DNA from 4 places in the Epibacterium sp. MM17-32 genome. Region 4 is predicted to be linked to each of the others. Evidence: riboswitches for the same ligand, from Rfam matches in the RefSeq annotation. Region 4 holds a riboswitch; each other region holds the start of a gene.
What was found. A riboswitch is a leader RNA that binds a small molecule or an ion and turns the genes downstream of it on or off. The one in region 4 is predicted to bind cobalamin.
Positions count from the first base shown of each region.

Region 1: linked by a shared signal. The riboswitch ahead of nrdH (glutaredoxin-like protein NrdH) and the one ahead of MHM88_RS07465 (hypothetical protein) in region 4 are both predicted to bind cobalamin.
Region 2: linked by a shared signal. The riboswitch ahead of MHM88_RS05310 (ABC transporter ATP-binding protein) and the one ahead of MHM88_RS07465 (hypothetical protein) in region 4 are both predicted to bind cobalamin.
Region 3: linked by a shared signal. The riboswitch ahead of MHM88_RS02805 (TonB-dependent siderophore receptor) and the one ahead of MHM88_RS07465 (hypothetical protein) in region 4 are both predicted to bind cobalamin.

Region 1 covers NZ_JAKRFC010000002.1:58,049-62,651, forward strand. Annotated here, with positions in the region: gene MHM88_RS03190 (PAS domain-containing methyl-accepting chemotaxis protein) at 1-309, shown strand, start outside; gene MHM88_RS03195 (chemotaxis protein CheW) at 314-1,843, shown strand; cobalamin riboswitch at 1,937-2,130, shown strand; gene nrdH (glutaredoxin-like protein NrdH) at 2,244-2,465, shown strand; gene nrdI (class Ib ribonucleoside-diphosphate reductase assembly flavoprotein NrdI) at 2,475-2,897, shown strand; gene nrdE (class 1b ribonucleoside-diphosphate reductase subunit alpha) at 2,879-4,603, shown strand, end outside.
Region 2 covers NZ_JAKRFC010000002.1:483,020-487,622, forward strand. Annotated here, with positions in the region: gene MHM88_RS05300 (iron ABC transporter permease) at 13-1,011, opposite strand; gene MHM88_RS05305 (ABC transporter substrate-binding protein) at 1,069-2,004, opposite strand; gene MHM88_RS05310 (ABC transporter ATP-binding protein) at 2,001-2,804, opposite strand; cobalamin riboswitch at 2,984-3,199, opposite strand; gene MHM88_RS05315 (DUF1328 domain-containing protein) at 3,377-3,538, shown strand; gene MHM88_RS05320 (Dps family protein) at 3,590-4,087, shown strand; gene MHM88_RS05325 (response regulator) at 4,260-4,603, opposite strand, start outside.
Region 3 covers NZ_JAKRFC010000001.1:585,254-589,856, reverse strand. Annotated here, with positions in the region: gene MHM88_RS02815 (GTP-binding protein) at 1-739, opposite strand, end outside; gene hisI (phosphoribosyl-AMP cyclohydrolase) at 824-1,297, shown strand; cobalamin riboswitch at 1,394-1,604, shown strand; gene MHM88_RS02805 (TonB-dependent siderophore receptor) at 1,764-3,665, shown strand; gene MHM88_RS02800 (ABC transporter substrate-binding protein) at 3,669-4,505, shown strand; gene MHM88_RS02795 (iron ABC transporter permease) at 4,502-4,603, shown strand, end outside.
Region 4 covers NZ_JAKRFC010000003.1:352,838-357,440, reverse strand. Annotated here, with positions in the region: gene MHM88_RS07470 (inorganic phosphate transporter) at 132-1,616, opposite strand; gene MHM88_RS07465 (hypothetical protein) at 1,938-2,249, opposite strand; cobalamin riboswitch at 2,372-2,578, opposite strand; gene MHM88_RS07460 (bifunctional sulfate adenylyltransferase/adenylylsulfate kinase) at 2,709-4,427, opposite strand.

The sequences.
Region 1 (4,603 bases), on a different contig from region 4:
GCGGCCCGGGCCGGGGAGCACGGGGTCGGCTTCTCCGTCGTCGCCGAGGAAGTCCGAAAACTGGCCGAGCGCAGTTCCGAAGCCGCCCATAAGATCTCGCGCCTGATCACCGAGTCCGAAGTCCGTGTCGATCAGGGGACCACCCGCTCGGTCGCGGCGCGGGATGCCTTTTCTCGGATCGTTGAAAGTGTCGCCCTGACAGGCCAGTCGGTCGATCAGATTTCCTCGGCGGCGGAAAACCAGCTTGCGGCGTCGAAACAGGTCGTCGATCTGATCAGCCAATTGTCCGGCGACAACCGGGCGGCCTGAACCGATGTCAGACCGCGCAGCTGAACCGGACACCTGCGCCGACCCCGCGGACCAGCTGGTCGGCGTGGTCGAGATCGGAGGCATGCTGTTCGCAATCCCGATCCACCAAGTGCGCGAGGTCATTCCTGCGCCGGAGCGGTTTCAGCGCCTCCCCGGCCAACACCAGGATCTCCTCGGGGCGGTCCTGTTGCGTGGCAAGGCGATCCCGGTGCAAAGCCTGCACCAAAGGCTGGGCGCCGAAGCCAGCCTGCACACAGGCACCACGCCGGAAGACACGGCACAGGGGGCCACTCCGGCCGGCGGTGTCATCGTCGTCATCCGCGCCGAAGGACGAGTCGCCGGACTGCTTGTGGATTCGGTGCGCTGCCTGCTGCAACTGGGGGACACCTGGCATCAGAACCTCCCCGACAATGAAGACGTTCTGATCAGCGGCGGTTATATCTGCGAAACCAACGGGCATTTCTCGATGCTGTCGGTTCCCGAGTTGCTGAATGTGCCACAAGCACCGTCGGACGAGATCTCCGAAACCGCGCGCCAGCGGGCCCGCATCAAGCGCCTGCCCTATATCCGCTTCCGCGTGGGCGGGCGGAATTTCCTGATCGCCATGTCGGATATCGCCTCCACGGTTCCCACCAGTCCGCTCAGCCCCTGGCCGATAAACGGCAGTTCCTGCCTGGGTCTGATCCAGCGCCACGGTATGGAAATGCCGATGCTGGACACGCTGGAAAACCTCGGGTTCGCCAGTACGGGAGAGAGGCCGGAGGCGGCGGCAGGCATCATTATTGAATTTCCCGACGATCATGCGCTGGCCTTTCATGTCGACCAGGTTGTCAGTGTCATGAACATTGAGGCAGGCGCGGTCTATGATTTTCCGCCCAGCGTCACCTCACGCCGGGAGCTGTTCAGCGGTGTCCATATTGACGAACAGGATGAGCAGTGTCTGGTGATCGACGTGGCCGCTTGCCGACAGGACCCGGACCTGTTGCAACTGGCCGAAACATCACATCGCCTCAAGACCACGCCCCAGATCGCGGTCAAAGATGCCCAGGGCAAACCCTCGGACCACCCTGTCGGCACGGAACCGGCGTATGATGAAAACCGTCTCGCCGCGTTGCGCTCTGCGTCGGGGCGCTATCTGACGGTGTCCGCAGGTGGGGACTTTGCCGTCCCGATCGAAGCCGTAAGCGAGATCATGCGTCTGCCGAACAGCATCTCAGGGGCAGATTACGACGGCCACCTCGCCAACCTTTCCTATCAAAGCCGCCTGATGCCGGTCTATGACTGCGCGCGCCGCCGCGGGCACGGCGATGGCCAGTTCGGATCGGAGTCTGGCATAATGATCCTGGAAAAGGACGGTCATCACTACGGTCTCGCGGTGGAGGCCATGAAATCGATCGACATCGGACGCCTCAAGGGGTTTCGCCAGGCCGGTGGCGCTGCCAGCACCTGCCCGTCCGAGCAATTGGTCGAACTGGGGTTCGGAACCGCAAAACGTTTGGTTGCCGTTGACGATCCGACCAGCCTGCTGCCGTGACCCCCTCGGAGACTGCGCGCGACACGTGATTCATCCACAGGAAATGCCCCCCTGTGTGAATAACCATATATTGACAGTTCCCTAACAAAAGACGCAATATGCGGGTGCTTTGGTGCCTGCGGGGTGACTCGCGGGTGAAGAGGGAAGTCGGTGGAAATCCGGCGCTGCCCCCGCAACTGTAAGCGGCAAGCCTATCCTGGACCACTGATGCATGACCGGCATTGGGAAGGGGGACCGGGCGTCTGAGCCGCAAAGTCAGGAGACCTGCCAAAGCAACTGAACGACGACCGAGGCGGAGGGCCCGGACGCGTGGTTCGGTGCTTTGGTCAGCGCCGGGTTCTCGTGTCCGTTTTCGCCTGACCAGACATACGAGCAGATACCACCTGAGGGGACCTTGCAGATGAGCATCACTGTCTATTCTAAACCGGCCTGCGTGCAATGCACCGCCACCACCCGCGCGCTGGAGGCCAAGGGGATCTCTTTTGATCTCGTCGACCTGACCGAGGATGCCGCCGCCATGGAGATGGTCCAGGGGTTGGGGTATCGTCAGGCTCCTGTCGTTGTCGCAGGCGACGATCACTGGGCAGGATTCCGTCCCGACCTGATCGGCCAGTTGGCCTAAGGCACCAGAGTGACCGGGCTTGTCTACTACTCCTCCCGTTCGGGCAATACGGCCCGTTTGATGGAGCAACTGGGACTGGAGGCTCTGCGGCTGCCGCAGACAGAGCCTTTCCCGGACGTAGATGCGCCCTATGTTTTGGTCACGCCCACCTTTGCCGATGGCGAAGGGCGTGGCGCGGTGCCGAAACCGGTCATCAAATTTCTGAACAACGCGCGCAATCGTGCCCTTCTGCGGGGCGTGATTGCCGGGGGCAACCGCAACTTTGGCACCACCTTCGCCCTCGCCGGGGATGTGATTGCCAAAAAATGTAATGTCCCCGTCCTCTACCGCTTTGAGTTGGCGGGAACCGAAACAGACATCGCCCGCATCCGCGCGGGCCTCGCCCGGTTCTGGGCGGCACAGGAGCAGCAGACATGCTTGACGCAAGCGTAACCGCCGACCTCGACTATCACGCGCTGAATGCGATGTTGAACCTCTATGATGACGAGGGCAACATCCAGTTCGAGGCTGACCGCATGGCGGCCCGGCAGTATTTTCTTCAGCATGTGAACCAGAACACCGTCTTCTTCCACTCGCTGGACGAGAAGCTGCGCTACCTGGTTGAGGAAGGTTACTACGAACCCGAAGTGCTGGATCAATACTCGCTCAATTTCCAGCGCAAGATCTGGGATGCGGCCTATGGCAAGAAATTCCGCTTCCCGTCCTTCCTCGGCGCGTTCAAATATTACACGTCCTACACGCTGAAAACCCGCGATGGGCAGCGCTATCTGGAGCGCTACGAGGACCGCGTAGTGATGAATGCGCTGACGCTGGCGCGCGGGGATGAAAAACTCGCGATGAAGCTGATGTCGGAGATCATCGACGGCCGCTTCCAGCCCGCAACACCCACCTTCCTCAATGCGGGCAAAAAGGCGCGTGGCGAGTTTGTGTCCTGCTTCCTGTTGCGTCTTGAGGACAACATGGAGTCGATCGGGCGCGGCATCAACTCTGCCCTGCAGCTGTCGAAACGCGGCGGTGGCGTGGCCTTGATGCTGACCAACATTCGCGAGCATGGTGCCCCGATCAAAGGCATCGAAAACCAGTCTTCGGGCGTCATCCCGGTGATGAAGCTTCTTGAGGACAGTTTTTCTTATGCCAACCAGCTGGGCGCGCGTCAGGGCGCCGGCGCGGTCTATCTGAACGCGCATCACCCGGACATTCTGCGTTTCTTGGATACCAAGCGCGAAAATGCGGATGAGAAGATCCGCATCAAGACGCTGTCGCTGGGCGTGGTGATCCCGGATATCACCTTCCAACTCGCCAAGAAAAACGAGGACATGTATCTGTTCTCGCCGCATGACGTGGAAAAAGTCTACGGTCAGGCCTTCTCGGAAATCTCGGTCACCGAGAAATATCACGAGATGGTGGACAACCCGCAGATCCGCAAAAAGAAGATCAACGCCCGCGCGTTCTTCCAGACCATTGCCGAAATTCAATTTGAATCCGGCTATCCCTACATCATGTTTGAAGACACGGTGAATGCCGCAAACCCCATCGCGGGCCGCATTGCCATGTCAAACCTCTGCTCCGAAATCCTGCAGGTGAACGAGGCCTCCGCGTTCAACGACGATTTGTCTTATGCGCAGATGGGCACGGATATTTCCTGCAACCTCGGCTCCATGAACATCGCGCGTGCGATGGACGGTGGCGATCTGGCCAGCACCGTGGGCACCGCGATCCGCGCGCTCAATGCCGTGTCGGAAATGTCGAGCATCGATTCTGTACCCTCCATCCGCAAGGGCAACGAAGAAGGCCACGCTATTGGTCTCGGTCAGATGAACCTGCATGGTTACCTCGCCCGCGAGCGCATCCATTACGGCAGCGCAGAAGGGGTGGATTTCACCAATATCTACTTCTGCACCGTGCTGTATCATGCGCTCAGCGCCTCTAACGCATTGGCAAAAGAGAAGAAGGCAAAGTTCAAAGGCTTTGAAGACTCCGCCTATGCCGATGGCAGCTTCTTTGAGAAATATGTCGGTCAGGACTGGCTGCCGGAAACCGACCGGGTCAAAGAGCTGTTTGAGGCCGCAGGCATTGAGATCCCGACCCGCAAGGACTGGGAAGCGCTGCGCGACAAGGTGATGAAGCACGGGCTTTAT
Region 2 (4,603 bases), on a different contig from region 4:
GCGTGTACGCTGCTAGCCCTTGCGCCGTCCCAGCAGCCAGATGAAGAACAGCCCGCCAATCAGCCCGGTCACGACGCCGATCGGAATATCTTCGGGCGCCAGGACCGTGCGCGCCAGAATATCCGCCCAGAGCAGGAAGACACCGCCAAACAGGGCGCTTGCCGGCAGCACAAGCCGATAGTCCCCGCCGCAGATCAGCCGCACGATATGCGGCACCATGAGGCCGACAAAGCCGATGATGCCGGAAAACGCCACCATCACCCCGGTGATGAGCGCGCCGATGACAAAGGTCATCAGCCGGAACCGCGCCACGGCGATGCCCAGGGTGGCGGCGGTTTCATCGCCCACCGTCATCGCGTTGAAATCCGCCCGCCGCCACCAGAGCCAGGTGCCGCAGCCCAGCAGGATCAGCAACGGATAGATCAGATGCGACCACTGCGCGATGCCAAGCCCCCCGAGCATCCAGAACACGACGGTGTGAGAGGCCCGCGGATCGCCCAGAAAGATGAGCACATTGGCCCCGGCCATCACGATGAAGGACACCGCCACCCCCGCCAGCACCAGCCGATCCGCCGTTGTCGATTGGGTCAGGCGCGTGACGCCGAGCACCACCGCCGTTGTCGCCAGAGCGCCGGCAAAGGCCAGCAAGGGAACCGTCAACAGGCCAAGGAACAACCCGGTGTGCAGCAAGGCCAGGATCGCGCCAAAGGCCCCGCCAGAGGAAATCCCCAGCAAATGCGGATCTGCCAGCGGATTGCGGGTCACCGATTGCAGGCTGGCCCCGACCAGCGCCAGCCCGGCGCCGACCATGATCGCAAGCAGCGCACGCGGAAAGCGGATATCCCAGACGATCGCGGCCCGCCCTTTGGACCAAACCGGCTCCACAAGGCCGGGCCAGATCTTGTCGATCAGCACCCCCCAGACAGTGCCGGTCGACACCGGCACCGCCCCGAGGCTGATGGCAAAGGACAGCGACACCAGAAGCGCAGCAAGACCGCCAACAAGCAGCATCGGTGCAGTGCGCGTGCGCCGCAGTGGGCCAATATGCGCTTCGCTGTCCTGCATCGGTTATTCGCCCCAGAACCCGGCGGCGAGTTTTTTCACGGCCTTGATATTGCGCGGTCCGGGGGTGGCTTCGACATACTCCAGCACGACGAACCTGTCGTTCTTGACCGCATCCATCTCGGCAAAGGCCGGGTTTTGCATCATGAAGTCCCGTTTCTGCGCGGCGGTGACGTCGCCGTAGTTCACGATCACCACGATCTCCGGGTTGCGGTCCACCACCTCTTCCCAAGTTACGGTGGCCCAGCTTTTCTCGAAATCATCCATGATGTTCTTGCCGCCGGCGGCCTCGATCAGGGCGGTGGGCATGGCATAGCGCCCCGCCGTGAAAGGCGTATCCTCGCCGCTGTCGTAGACAAACACCCGCGGGGGTTCACCATCCGCTTCCAGCTCCTCGGTAAAGGCGGCGAGATCGGCGCGGTAGCCGGCGACCAGGGTCTCGGCCTTGTCCTCCACATCAAAGATCCGGCCGAGGTTCAGCAGGTCATTGTACATGTCATCCATGCTGACCTTGGGCTTGTCGCCGATGTGGATGCAGCTTTCGGTGAGTTCGTAAACCTTGATGCCAAAGGGGGCGAGGGTCTCGGGGGTCACCTCGCCACCGACTTTCATGCCATAGTTCCATCCGGCAAAGAAGAAATCCGCATCGGCACCGACCAGCACCTCCTTGGAGGGATAGCGGGCAGAGAGCTCCGGCAGCGCTGCGACGCCATCGCGCATTTCCGCGTCCAGGGTTTTCCAGCCCGATACGCCGGTGTAGCCGACCATATGATCGGACAGCCCCAGCGCCAGCATCATTTCGGTCAGGTTGACGTCATTGGAGATCGCGGCTTGTGGGACGCTGTCAAAGGTCACGTCGCGATCACAGCTCTGAACCGTGGTTTCAGCCCAGGTGGAGGTGCCTGCCAGTGCCAGCGCGACGGGAAAGAGGATATTTTTCATGAGGTGTGTTCCTGCGAGATATTGGACAAGTGAAAGGTCAGGTGATCCCGGCCCGCACGGGCCAGGTGGTCGCGGCGGGCCTGCACGCCAAAGGCCTGGGAGACGCGCGTTTCGGACAGCACCACGCCGGGTGTGCCAAAGCCCATGACGCGGCCCTCTGCCATCAGCAGAATGTCATCACAGACCTCGGCAGCGAGATTGAGATCGTGCAGCGAGGTCACGATGGTCAGATCGAGGTTCCGGATCAGCGCCAGCAGTTCGAGTTGATGACGCACATCCATGTGGTTTGTCGGCTCGTCGAGGATCAGCACCTGCGGTTCCTGCGCCAGGGCGCGGGCCACCATGACCCTCTGCCGTTCGCCCCCGGACAGGGTGGCAAGCGTGCGGTGGGAAAAACCGGTCAGATCAAGCCTGCGCAGCGCGGAGTCAATGATCGCCGCATCCCGCTGACCTGATGTGGCCAGACCGTCGCGATGGGGCAGACGTCCCAGCGCCACGATGTCCTTCACCGTCAGGCCGAAATCGGTCGGTTGCTCTTGCAGCACCGCCGCCACACTGCGCGCGGCCTGCCGCGGCGGCATGGCCCACAGGTCGGCCCCATCGACGAACACCTGCCCGCTGCGCGGCGACTGATAGCGATAGAGGAGCCGCAGCAGGCTGGACTTGCCAGCGCCATTGGCGCCGACCACCCCAAGCACGCGCCCGGCGGGCAGGTGGAAACTGGTTTCATGCAGGATCAGGGGGCCACGGCGTCGCGGCGCCCAGGTCAGGCCACGTGCCTCCAGGGTCGCAGCCATCACCGCCCCCTCCGGACCCGCGCGGCACGCGGCGCGTCACCGGCTCTGCACATGTCTCGATCACACAGCGCCATCCGCGGCTCCGCTCTTGCGTGCGGGGGATAGGCAGAACACAGGTTGGCGTCGCTCCCGGGTCGGGAGGTCAGACAGCTACCACCGTTCACCGGGACACCCCGCCCAGGTTACACATCGGGTCAGATGGCAGGTCTCCTGACTTGCGGTTCGTCATTCCCCTGCACCTTCCCGGATGGACATCCAGTGGTATCAGGCAGGGTCATTCGCCGCTCACAGTTGCGGGGGCAGTCACGGGTTTGGCGCCTTTTGGCTACACCTCACCGTATTCCCTTTTCATCCCCGCGCATCTGAGGCGACGGAGAACCATCTGGCCCAGACATGGGCCAAACAGAGTGAATATGTCAACTGTTTTGCAACCGGCGACAGGACCGACAGCACGCGGCCCCGGTCCGGGCCACGGCGCCACGATGCGTTTCTCCGGGAACAATTCGCGCCGCGCGCCGTTGTGTCTGCGAGGCCCGCACAGGGTGGGCACTGTAACACGGCAAAGGAGGCACCCCATGCTTGGTTGGGCCCTGACATTCCTGGTGATCGCACTGATCGCGGCCGTCTTTGGCTTTGGCGGTATCGCCAGCGCCTCGGCCGGGATCGCGCAGATCCTCTTTTTCATCTTCCTGGTGATGTTCGTCGCCGCGTTGATCTTTCGGGCAGTTCGCCGCTGACCCGAAGGCACGCATCGGATCGACCGACACACCACGCAGAAAGGACATGACATGAGCACCGCATTGAACGTCAAACCGCAAATCGCACCTGTCGAGACCGGCGTCCGGGACACCACCGCCATCGCCGAGGGGCTGAGCGATGTGCTGGCGGATACCTACCGCCTGACGCTGAAAACCCACATCTACCACTGGAACGTCGAAGGACCGCTGTTCTTCTCGCTGCACAATCTGACCGAAGAGCAGTACCAAAACATGTTTGCCGCGGCAGATGAGCTGGCAGAGCGCATCCGCGCCATCGGCCACCTGACCTCCGGCAAGATCACCGGCGTCTTGTCCGACAGCATTGTCGACGACCTCGGCCAGATGCCGAGCGCCGGGGAAATGTGCAAGGATCTTGAAAAGGACCATATGCGTCTGGCCCACCGCCTGCACGCGCTGATCGAGCTGGCCGAACAGCGCAAGGACATGGTGACGGGCGACCTGGCCACCGAACGCGCGGCCTTCCACGAAAAAGCGGCTTGGATGCTGCGTGCTTTGTCTGCCTCGTAGGCACGCATGTATTCCGCAGGGGGCCCTTCATCCAATCGGGTGTGGGGCCCCTTTAGTTTGCGCATGCGCCGTTTTGGCCGCCGCGCCGCTGCTGCACCGACACCGCCGCGCAAACACAAACGGCCCGGACAGTGCCGGGCCGTCGAAATCGCCAAGGCGACGCTGCCGTGGATCAGCTGGTCAGCGTATCGGTCGAGGCAAAGAACATGGCCTGGCTGATCGCGGAAATGACCTGGTCGGGAACATAGGGTTTGGCGATCATGAACGCCGGTTCATGCCGTTCACCCGTCAGCAGACGCTCGGGGAAGGCCGTGATGAAGATCACCGGCACGTCACCCAGATCTTCGAGCAGGTCCGCAACCGCATCGATGCCGCTGGAGTTATCGGCAAGCTGAATATCCGCCAGGATCAGATCGGGCCGTTGCTCATGCCCCAGTTTCACCGCCGCCTTGTGGGTGCGGGCAATCCCGGTGACCTCGTGACCCATCATCGTACAGATCCCTTCAAGATCCATCG
Region 3 (4,603 bases), on a different contig from region 4:
GGGGCGTCGCCGCGGCGGCAAAGCCGGAGACCCCAGCCAGCGGATCGGGCTGTGCGATCTCTTGCGACAGTCCCAGCCAGCGGTCCACCTCCGGCGCGGCTACGCCGTCGCGCAGGGCGGAGAGGCCAAACAATGTGCCCACCGGCACGCGCCCATGGTCAGCCCGGACACGCGGGGCGGTGGCGTTCAGACCCTCCAGGCGTTTTTCGAGCCGGGACAGGTCAAACCCGTCGATCAGATCCGCCTTCGACAGGATCAGCGTATCGGCCATGGCGACCTGCTGCACCGCCTCGAACTGCCGGTCGAGCGTGCCCATGCCCGTCGCCGCATCCACCAGGGTCACCACCCCATCCAGCCGGAAGGCCTGCGCAATCTGGTAATCGGTCGTCAGCGTGTGCACGATCGGTGCCGGATCGGCGATGCCGCTGGTTTCAATCACCACCCGGTCAAAATGCACCTGACCCGCGTCCTGCTTTGCGATCAGGTCCTCGAACGTCTTGGCCAGATCGCCCAGGATCGCACAGCACAGGCAGCCCGACGGCAACAGGACGGTCTCCTCGGTGGCTTCTTCGATCAGGTCATGGTCCAGGCCGATATCGCCGAACTCATTCATGATGACGGCAATCCGCCCCGCGTCGGGGTCGCGGATCAGGTGGTTCAACAGCGTGGTTTTCCCGGCCCCCAGAAACCCGGTCAGCAAGGTCACGGGAATGCGTTTGTCCTGCTCGGTCATCACCATGCTGGCCTCTTTACAGTGTGTTGCCTTTCGTTCAGGACTGTTACGTTATAACACTACGTTTTACAAGAAGCCGGAGAAGGCGATATGACACAACTGCACTTCCAGCCCCGCACCACCGTGGAACAGGTCGAGGAAAGCACCGACCTTGCGCCCAAATTCGGCGAGGATGGTCTGATGCCCTGCATCACCACGGACGCAACCACGGGCGAGGTGCTGATGCTGGGTTGGATGAATGCCGAGGCTTTTCGCCTGACGATCCAAACCGGCGAGGCGCATTATTTCAGCCGCGCCCGGCAGGTGCTGTGGCACAAGGGGGCGACCTCCGGCCTGGTTCAGACCGTGGTCGAGGCGCGCATCGACGACGATCAGGACGCCCTGTGGCTGCGTGTCGATGTGACCGGCTCCGGCGCATCCTGCCACGTGGGCTATCGGTCCTGTTTCTACCGCGCCGTGCCACATGGCGCAGAGGCCGGGACGCCGCTGACCTTTGTTGAGGCGCGCAAGACCTTCGACCCGGTGGCGGTCTATGGCGATGCGCCGAACCCGACCCAACTCTGACCCTGCGGCGTCGGGGCAGGGCATTTGTACGCCGCTGCCGGGGCAACACCGTCGCCGCACCGGGCTTTGGCGCTTGACAGGATCACGTCACTTTGCCTAAGTCCCGGCCATTCTGGTCCGGCTGGGAGACCACCCGGTTAAAAGGGAACACGGTGAGGTGTAGCCAACAGGCGCCGAATCCGTGACTGCCCCCGCAACTGTGAGCGGAGAGCAATGCTACGATATGCCACTGCCCGGAAAGGGTGGGAAGGTGCGGCAAAGCTTCGACCCGCGAGTCAGGAGACCTGCCAGGAGGATCACCCTGTCCGGGTGCGGGGCGCGCCAAGGACAACGGACTTCCGTAGTGGTGGCAGTTCTCACCGTCTGCGGGGGCAAAGCCTTCCAAAGACCCGAAATTTGGACCCGCTGCCCGGTATGGGCAGTGTGCCTGGCGTGTGTATTGCGCGCGGGCTGGGAGGAATGGAATATGGACAAGGCAAGCCTGTCACTGGCCGCCGCACTGGTGGTCGCCCCCGCAATCGCAACCGCTCAGGAGGGCGGTGTCATCGATCTCGGCGAGATCATCGTCTCCGGCGGCCTGACCCCGATCGAGGCGGACAACTATGGTCGCTCGGTCTCGGTCATTACCGCGCAAGAGCTTGAAACACGCGGAGTTACCACCCTGCAAGATGCCCTGCGCGGCGTCCCCAGCGTGGCGGTGAACTCGACCGGCAGCGGCTTTACCCAAGTGCGGATCCGCGGCGGCGAAGGCAACCACGTGCTGGTGCTGATCGACGGGGTCGAAGCCAATACCGGGTCGGGCGGCGAGTACATCCTCAGCGGCCTGACCGTCAGCGATATCGAACGCATCGAAGTGCTGCGCGGCCCGCAATCGGCGCTGTATGGCGCCAATGCCGTCTCTGGCGTGATCTCGATCACCACCAAGCGGGCGGAAAAGCCGGGTACTTCTTATGGCGGCGGGGTTGAATTCGGCTCCAACAGCACCCGTGCTGCCAATGCCTATGTGCGGCAGCGGTTCGAGCGCGGCGAGCTGAACTTCTCCGTCGACACGCGCCAGACCGATGGCGAGGACGGTTCGCGGCTGGATGGCGGCGACACCGAGTTCAACGACCGGGAAACAGTGAACCTGACCGGTCGGTATGAGATTACGGATCAGATCACCACCGGTTTCACCCTGCGGCGCACGTGGCAGCACTATGGCAGCGAGGACACGCTCCCCTTTGGCTCCACGTCTCCGACCTCTGAAGGCTATCTGGTGGAAAGCCCGGCAAACACCGACCGCGACGAAGTGTTCGGCTCGTTGTGGCTGGAGGCCGACAGCGCCTCCGGGCGCAGCAGGCACCGGTTTTCCATCAGCGGCACCGACCAGGAGAACCAGTCCCGGGATGGCGCCTTTGGCCCGTCCTCCAGCGAGTCGACGCACCGCGCGTTCAAATACCTGGGCAACTTTGCACTGGATGGGGCGGGGCTGGATCAGTCCGCACACCGCCTGAACCTGCTGCTGGAGGCCGAAGAACAGACCTACACGGCGTCCTTCACCGGCAGCACCGCGTTCGAGCGCAACAGCGAGGCCGTCGCACTGGAGTATCAGGGGGAACTGGCCAATGGTCTCGACCTTCAGGCCGGGCTGCGCCACGACTTTAACGACACCTTCGAGAATGCAACCACCTGGAACCTGTCGGTGTCCTATCAACTGCCCGGCCGCGACATCCGCGTGCGCGGTGCCGCCGGGCGGGCCTTTGTGAACCCGACGATGTTCGAGCAATTCGGCTTTGTTCCCGGTTCCTTTGCCGGCAATCCGAACCTGAAGCCGGAGGAAAGCACCAGCTACGAACTGGGCGCGGACTTCGGTCTTGGCGATCGCGGTGAGCTGGCGGTGACACTCTATCGGAATGACGTCGACAATCTGATCCAGGGCTCGGGCATGACAGCTGTCAACATCCCGGGCACCAGCAAGTCGCGTGGGTTTGAGCTGGAAACCTCCTTTGCCGTGCTGGACTGGCTGGATCTGAGCGGCGCCTATTCCTACACGGATGCCGAAACCGCGACCGGTGCGGTGCAGGTGCGCCGGCCAGAACACGAGCTACGCCTGTCGGTGGCGGCGCAGGCCTATGCCGGGCGCGGCACGGTCAACCTGGATGTGCGTCACGTCTCCGGCAATCACGGCCGCCAGTTCTTCGCGACCGGCACCCCGACGGCAGAGCTTCCGTCCTTCACTGTCGTGGATCTGGCCACCACCTATGACCTGACGGCCAATGCACAGCTGACCGCGCGGGTGACGAACCTGCTGGATGAAGACTATCAGGAATCCTGGGGGTATTTTGCAAATGGCCGCGAGGTCTTTGTCGGCGTCCGGGCATCGTTCTGATCCATGCGCAGGCTGCCCGGCATAGCCCTGGCCCTTCTGTGGGCCGCCACCGGTGCCTTTGCCGGGCCGTCGCGCGTGGTGTCGATGAACCTGTGTACGGACCAGCTGGCGATGCTGCTTGCGGCGCCGGGCCAGCTGGCGTCGGTCTCCTACATCGCGCGGGACACCCGCGCCTCGGCCATGGCTGACGTGGCCATGGCGTATCCCGTCAATCACGGTCTGGCCGAAGAGATCTATCTCCTGCAGCCCGATCTGGTGATTGCCGGTGCCTATTCGACCCGGGCCACCACCGATATGCTGCGGCGCCTCGGGGTGCCGGTGGTGGTGTTCCAACCTGCCAACGCGCTTGAGGATGTGCGCGACCGCATCCTGCGGATGGGAGAGGTTCTGGACCGCGAAGAGGCCGCCCGGGCCCTGCTGGCCGACTACGACAGACGCCTGGAAAGACTGGAGCACGCCGCGCCGGATGCGCCGCGCGCCGCGCTCTATGCCGCCAATGGGTTTACCTCCGGCAGCCGCACCCTCGCAGGCCAGATCCTGCGGGCAGCGGGGCTGCGCAATATCGCGGATGAGCAGGGCTTTGGTGGCTCCGGCCACATGCCGCTGGAAGTGCTGGCCCTGTCGGCGCCGGACCTGCTGGTGGCAACATCCCCCTATCCGCGCGCCTCGCGCAGCGAGGAAAACCTCGCGCATCCGGTGGTGCGCCATCTGGCCGCCCGCAGCGGTGCCGGTCAGATCCGCGACGCGGATTGGGTCTGCGGCACCCCGTATGTCTTGCGCGCGGTCGAGGCCCTGGCCGCAGAGCGCCGCCTGTTTGTGGCGCAGGAGGACCGCAAATGACCCGTCTGATGATCGCCCTCAGCGCCATGGTGGTGGTGCTGTTCCTGCTGTCGCTTACGGTGGGACCGGCCGATGTGCGCCCGACCGAGAGCCTGGCG
Region 4 (4,603 bases):
GGCTCTGGGGGCGGCTGCGGGCCTGCCCTGGCGATACCAGCGCCGCCGCCGCCGGTCACCCGCGGCCAGACATGCAAAACGGCCCGCCGGCAGGGGCGGGCCGCGTGTTTCAGATCCGTCCGGGGGGCGGGTCAGCCCAGCAGGCGGGAGATCAGCAGGAACAGCCCGCCGGACAGGGTGGCGGCGGCCGGAACGGTGATGACCCAGGCCGCGACGATGGTCATGAAATGCGACCGGCGCACCAGCTTGCGGCGCCGGCGCTCGGCAGCGCCGATGCGGGGGGCGTCCGGGGCCGCGGTCTTGGCCTTGCGCATTCGGCGCTCGGTGTCCCATTCGCGGAAGAAACCGACCCCGAACACACCGCCGATGGCGATATGGGTGGAGCTGACCGGCAGGCCGAGCCAGCTGGCCACGATCACCGTGATCGCCGCCGACAGCGCCACGCAATATGCGCGCATCGGGTTCAGCTTGGTGATCTGGCTGCCGACCATGCGGATCAGCTTGGGGCCGAACAGGAACAGGCCGAAGGAGATCCCGAAGGCGCCGATGATCATCACCCAGAAGGGGATCGAGACGGCCTGGGTGAAATCGCCGGAGGTCGAGGCCTGCACGATCGCCGCCAGCGGCCCCACCGCATTGGCGACGTCATTGGCGCCATGGGCAAAGCTGAGCAGCGCCGCGGAGACGATCAGCGGGATCGCAAACAGCACCTTCAGCGACTTGTTGCGGTTCTCCAGCCCCCGCGACTGGCGGCGGATCACCGGGATCATCACCAGCCAGATCGCCAGTGCCACACCGACCCCGATCAGCAGCGCGTCGGTCAGCTCGATCTTGACGATCCGTTTCAGCCCCTTGACCGAGAGATAGGCGGCAAAGGCGCCGCCCATGATGCCCACCAGCACCGGCACCCAGGTGCGGGCGGCGGCGATCTTGTCGTCGCGGTAGATGATGCGGGACTTGATGAACCACAGGAAGGCGGCGGCGATCAGACCGCCCAGCATCGGCGAGATCACCCAGCTGGCGGCGATCGCCCCCATCTTGGGCCAGTTCACGGCGGCAAACCCGGCAGCGGCAATGCCCGCGCCCATGACGCCCCCGACCACCGCATGGGTGGTGGAGACCGGGGCCCCGATCCAGGTGGCGAGGTTGACCCAGAGCGCCGAGGCCAGCAGCGCCGCCATCATCGCGGCGATAAAGATGGTGGAGCTGGCCATGCTGCTGGGTGCGATGATGCCCTTGGCGATGGTCGAGACCACGTCGCCCCCCGCGATCAGCGCCCCGGCGCTTTCGAAGATCGCGGCGACGACAATGGCAAAGCCCATCGACATCGCATTGGCGCCCACCGCGGGGCCCATGTTGTTGGCCACGTCATTGGCGCCGATGTTCAGCGCCATATAGGCCCCGAAAGCGGCGGCGATGACGACGATGACGGTATTGTCCGCATCCCCCACGATCAGACCGGTCGCCGCGGCGACGATCAGGATGAACACGAAGGCGATCCCCAACCCGACGTTGGATCGGCCCACAAATGCGGTGGCCTGTTCCAGCGAGGACAGGCGATCGAGGTCGCGGTCCAGCGTTTCAAGGTGACGCGGCTCTAGATCGGTCTTGGACACCTGTCCTCTCCTCTGTATCTGCGCGTCGCGTCTGTAACGGTTTTGTGACAGTCCGGCAATGGCGGCAAACAGTCGACCGGACCGCGCCGCAGACCAGAGTGCCGGCGGCGCGCGCGTGCAGGTGCTGAGACGGGAGATGCCGGGGCGGGACAGCCAGTTGGCGCCGGGCCGCAAGCCGTAGCGCGCTGCGGCAAGACACATCAGGCGCCGGTGCCTGACGTGATTCTTCATCTCTGTGCAACAGCGGCGCCTCTGGCTTGCCCGTGCAGGCGGGGACTTGGTCCGGGGGGCGGCGGGCGCGCGGGCCGGTGGGTCAGGAGATCACTGCGGCATGCGGCGGCTGCGCCGGGCGGCGGCGCCCCCACGCCGGGTGCGCGGCGGCAGCGTCAACGTCAGCGGCTGCGGCGGCATATGCAGCGAGGCCCGCAGCAGGTCACAGAAGGCGGCAACCGCCGGCGACACCTCGGCAAAGGGGACGGCTAGGTCCAGCGCATGTTGCGCTTCGCGGTGGTAGCTCGCCCGGCCATTGAGCGCGCCCAGCCATTGCATGTAGCCCAGCTGGGCCATGCGGTCTGCCTCTTGGGCGGGCAGGGGGCCCACGTCAAGTTGTCGGATGGTCAGTTCAAGAATCATCACGCCCTCCGCGCAAAGGGGCGGGCCAAACGGGCAACGGCGATGTGTCAGGTCCAGTGCGGGCCATGTCGGTCTCTCCGTCCCAGGGCACCCCGCCCGGGTAAAAAGTGACTGAGGCGCGACCGCGTCGCACCCGAGATGGCAGGTCTCCTGACTCGCGGGTCGCAGCCCGTCTCCGTACCTTCCCGGACCCGAGGTCCAGTGGCGTCTTTGGAGAGGCTCGCCGCTTACAGTTGCGGGGGCAGTCACGGATTTAGGCAAGGCGCCTGCACCGTATTCCCTTTTCAGCCGGACCTGTCGATCCGGGCACCATCGCGGAAAGGATTGCAGGAACCGCGTGGCCTGTCCAGTCGGAATTCACGCCCCCGGGAGGCTGGCCCCGGGAACTGGCGAGGCAGAATAGAAAAACGGCCCGCCGGGAAGGGCGGGCCGTTTGCGATTGGTCAGGGCGCGGCAGGATCAGTTGCCGTTGATGAGGCCCATGCTTTCCAGCTTGAGCAGCACCTGATGGGCGCAGTTGTCGACCTCGACATTCTCGGTTTCGACGCTCAGCTCCGGGTTCTGCGGCACGTCGTAAGGGTCGGAAATGCCCGTGAATTCCTTGATCTTGCCCTCACGCGCCAGCTTGTAGAGACCCTTGCGGTCGCGGCGTTCGCATTCCTCGATCGAGGTGGCGACATGCACCTCGACAAAGGCGCCGTACTGTTCGATTTCCTCGCGCACGTGGCGGCGGGTGGCCGCATAGGGCGCGATCGGGGCACAGATGGCGATACCGCCGTTCTTGGTGATCTCGGAGGCGACATAGCCGATGCGCTTGATGTTGAGATCGCGGTGCTCTTTCGAGAAGCCCAGCTCGGAGCTGAGGTTCTTGCGCACGATGTCGCCATCCAAGAGCGTCACCGGACGGCCGCCCATCTCCATCAGCTTGACCATCAGCGCGTTGGCGATGGTGGATTTGCCGGAGCCGGAGAAGCCGGTGAAGAACACGGTGAAACCCTGCTGCGAACGCGGCGGCTTGGTCTTGCGCAGCTCGGCCACCACCTCGGGGAAGGAGAACCACTCGGGGATTTCCAGACCTTCGGCCAGGCGGCGACGCAGCTCGGTGCCGGAGATGTTGAGGATGGTCACGTCATCCTTGTCGGCGATCTCGTCGTTGGGCTCGTACTGGGCGCGCTCCTGCACATAGACCATGTGCTTGAAGTCGACCATTTCGATGCCGATTTCCTCCTGATGGGCGCGGAACAGGTCCTGCGCGTCATAGGGGCCGTAGAAATCTTCGCCGGCGGAGTTCTTGCCGGGGCCGGCGTGGTCGCGGCCAACGATGAAATGGGTGCAGCCGTGGTTCTTGCGGATCAGCCCGTGCCAGACGGCCTCCCGCGGGCCGGCCATGCGCATCGCCAGGTTCAGGAGGCTCATGGAGGTGGTGGCTGCCGGGTATTTGTCCAGCACCGCCTCGTAGCAACGCACGCGGGTGAAGTGGTCCACATCGCCCGGTTTGGTCATGCCGACGACGGGGTGGATCAGCAGGTTGGCCTGGGCTTCACGCGCGGCGCGGAAGGTCAGCTCCTGGTGGGCGCGGTGCAGCGGGTTGCGGGTCTGGAAGGCCACGACCTTGCGCCAGCCCAGCTTGCGGAAATAGGCGCGCAGCTCGTTCGGGGTGTCGCGGCGGGCGCGGAAGTCGTAGTGGACGGGCTGCTGGATGCCGGTCACGGGGCCGCCGAGGTAGATCTTGCCCGCCTGGTTGTGCAGGTAGTTCACCGCCGGATGCGCCTCGTCATCGGCGCCAAAGACCTTTTCCGCCTCGCGGGCCTTGTTCGGCTCCCAACGGTCGGTGACGGTCATGGTGGCGAGGATCACGCCTTCCTGGTCGCGCAGGGCGATGTCCTGGCCGATTTCGATGGAGGAGGCGAAGTCCTCGGAGACGTCCAGGGTGATCGGCATCGGCCACAGCTGGCCATCCGCCAGGCGCATGTTCTCGACAACGCCGTTGTAGTCCTCTTCGGAGAGGAAGCCCTTGAGCGGGTTGAACCCGCCGTTCATCAAAAGTTCTAGATCGCAAATCTGGCGCGGGGAAAGGTCATGGCTGGTCAGTTCAGCGGCTTCGACCTTCAGTTTCTGCGCGGAGTCATAAGATACATAGAGCTCCGGGATCGGAGCCAAATTGCTCAACATGGTCATGGGGCGTCTCTTTCGTCTGGCATCACCGCTGCACGCTGCAGCGCTCGGGGCGGGCAATACCCTTTCCGCATGTCCGAAGTCTAGCGGTGCCAGAGAAAAAGGAAATCATGGGCTTTTTCCGCCGAGATTGGATCGCTGGTCCGCAATTGGCGCCGGGAACGGAACAGATTTCAGCC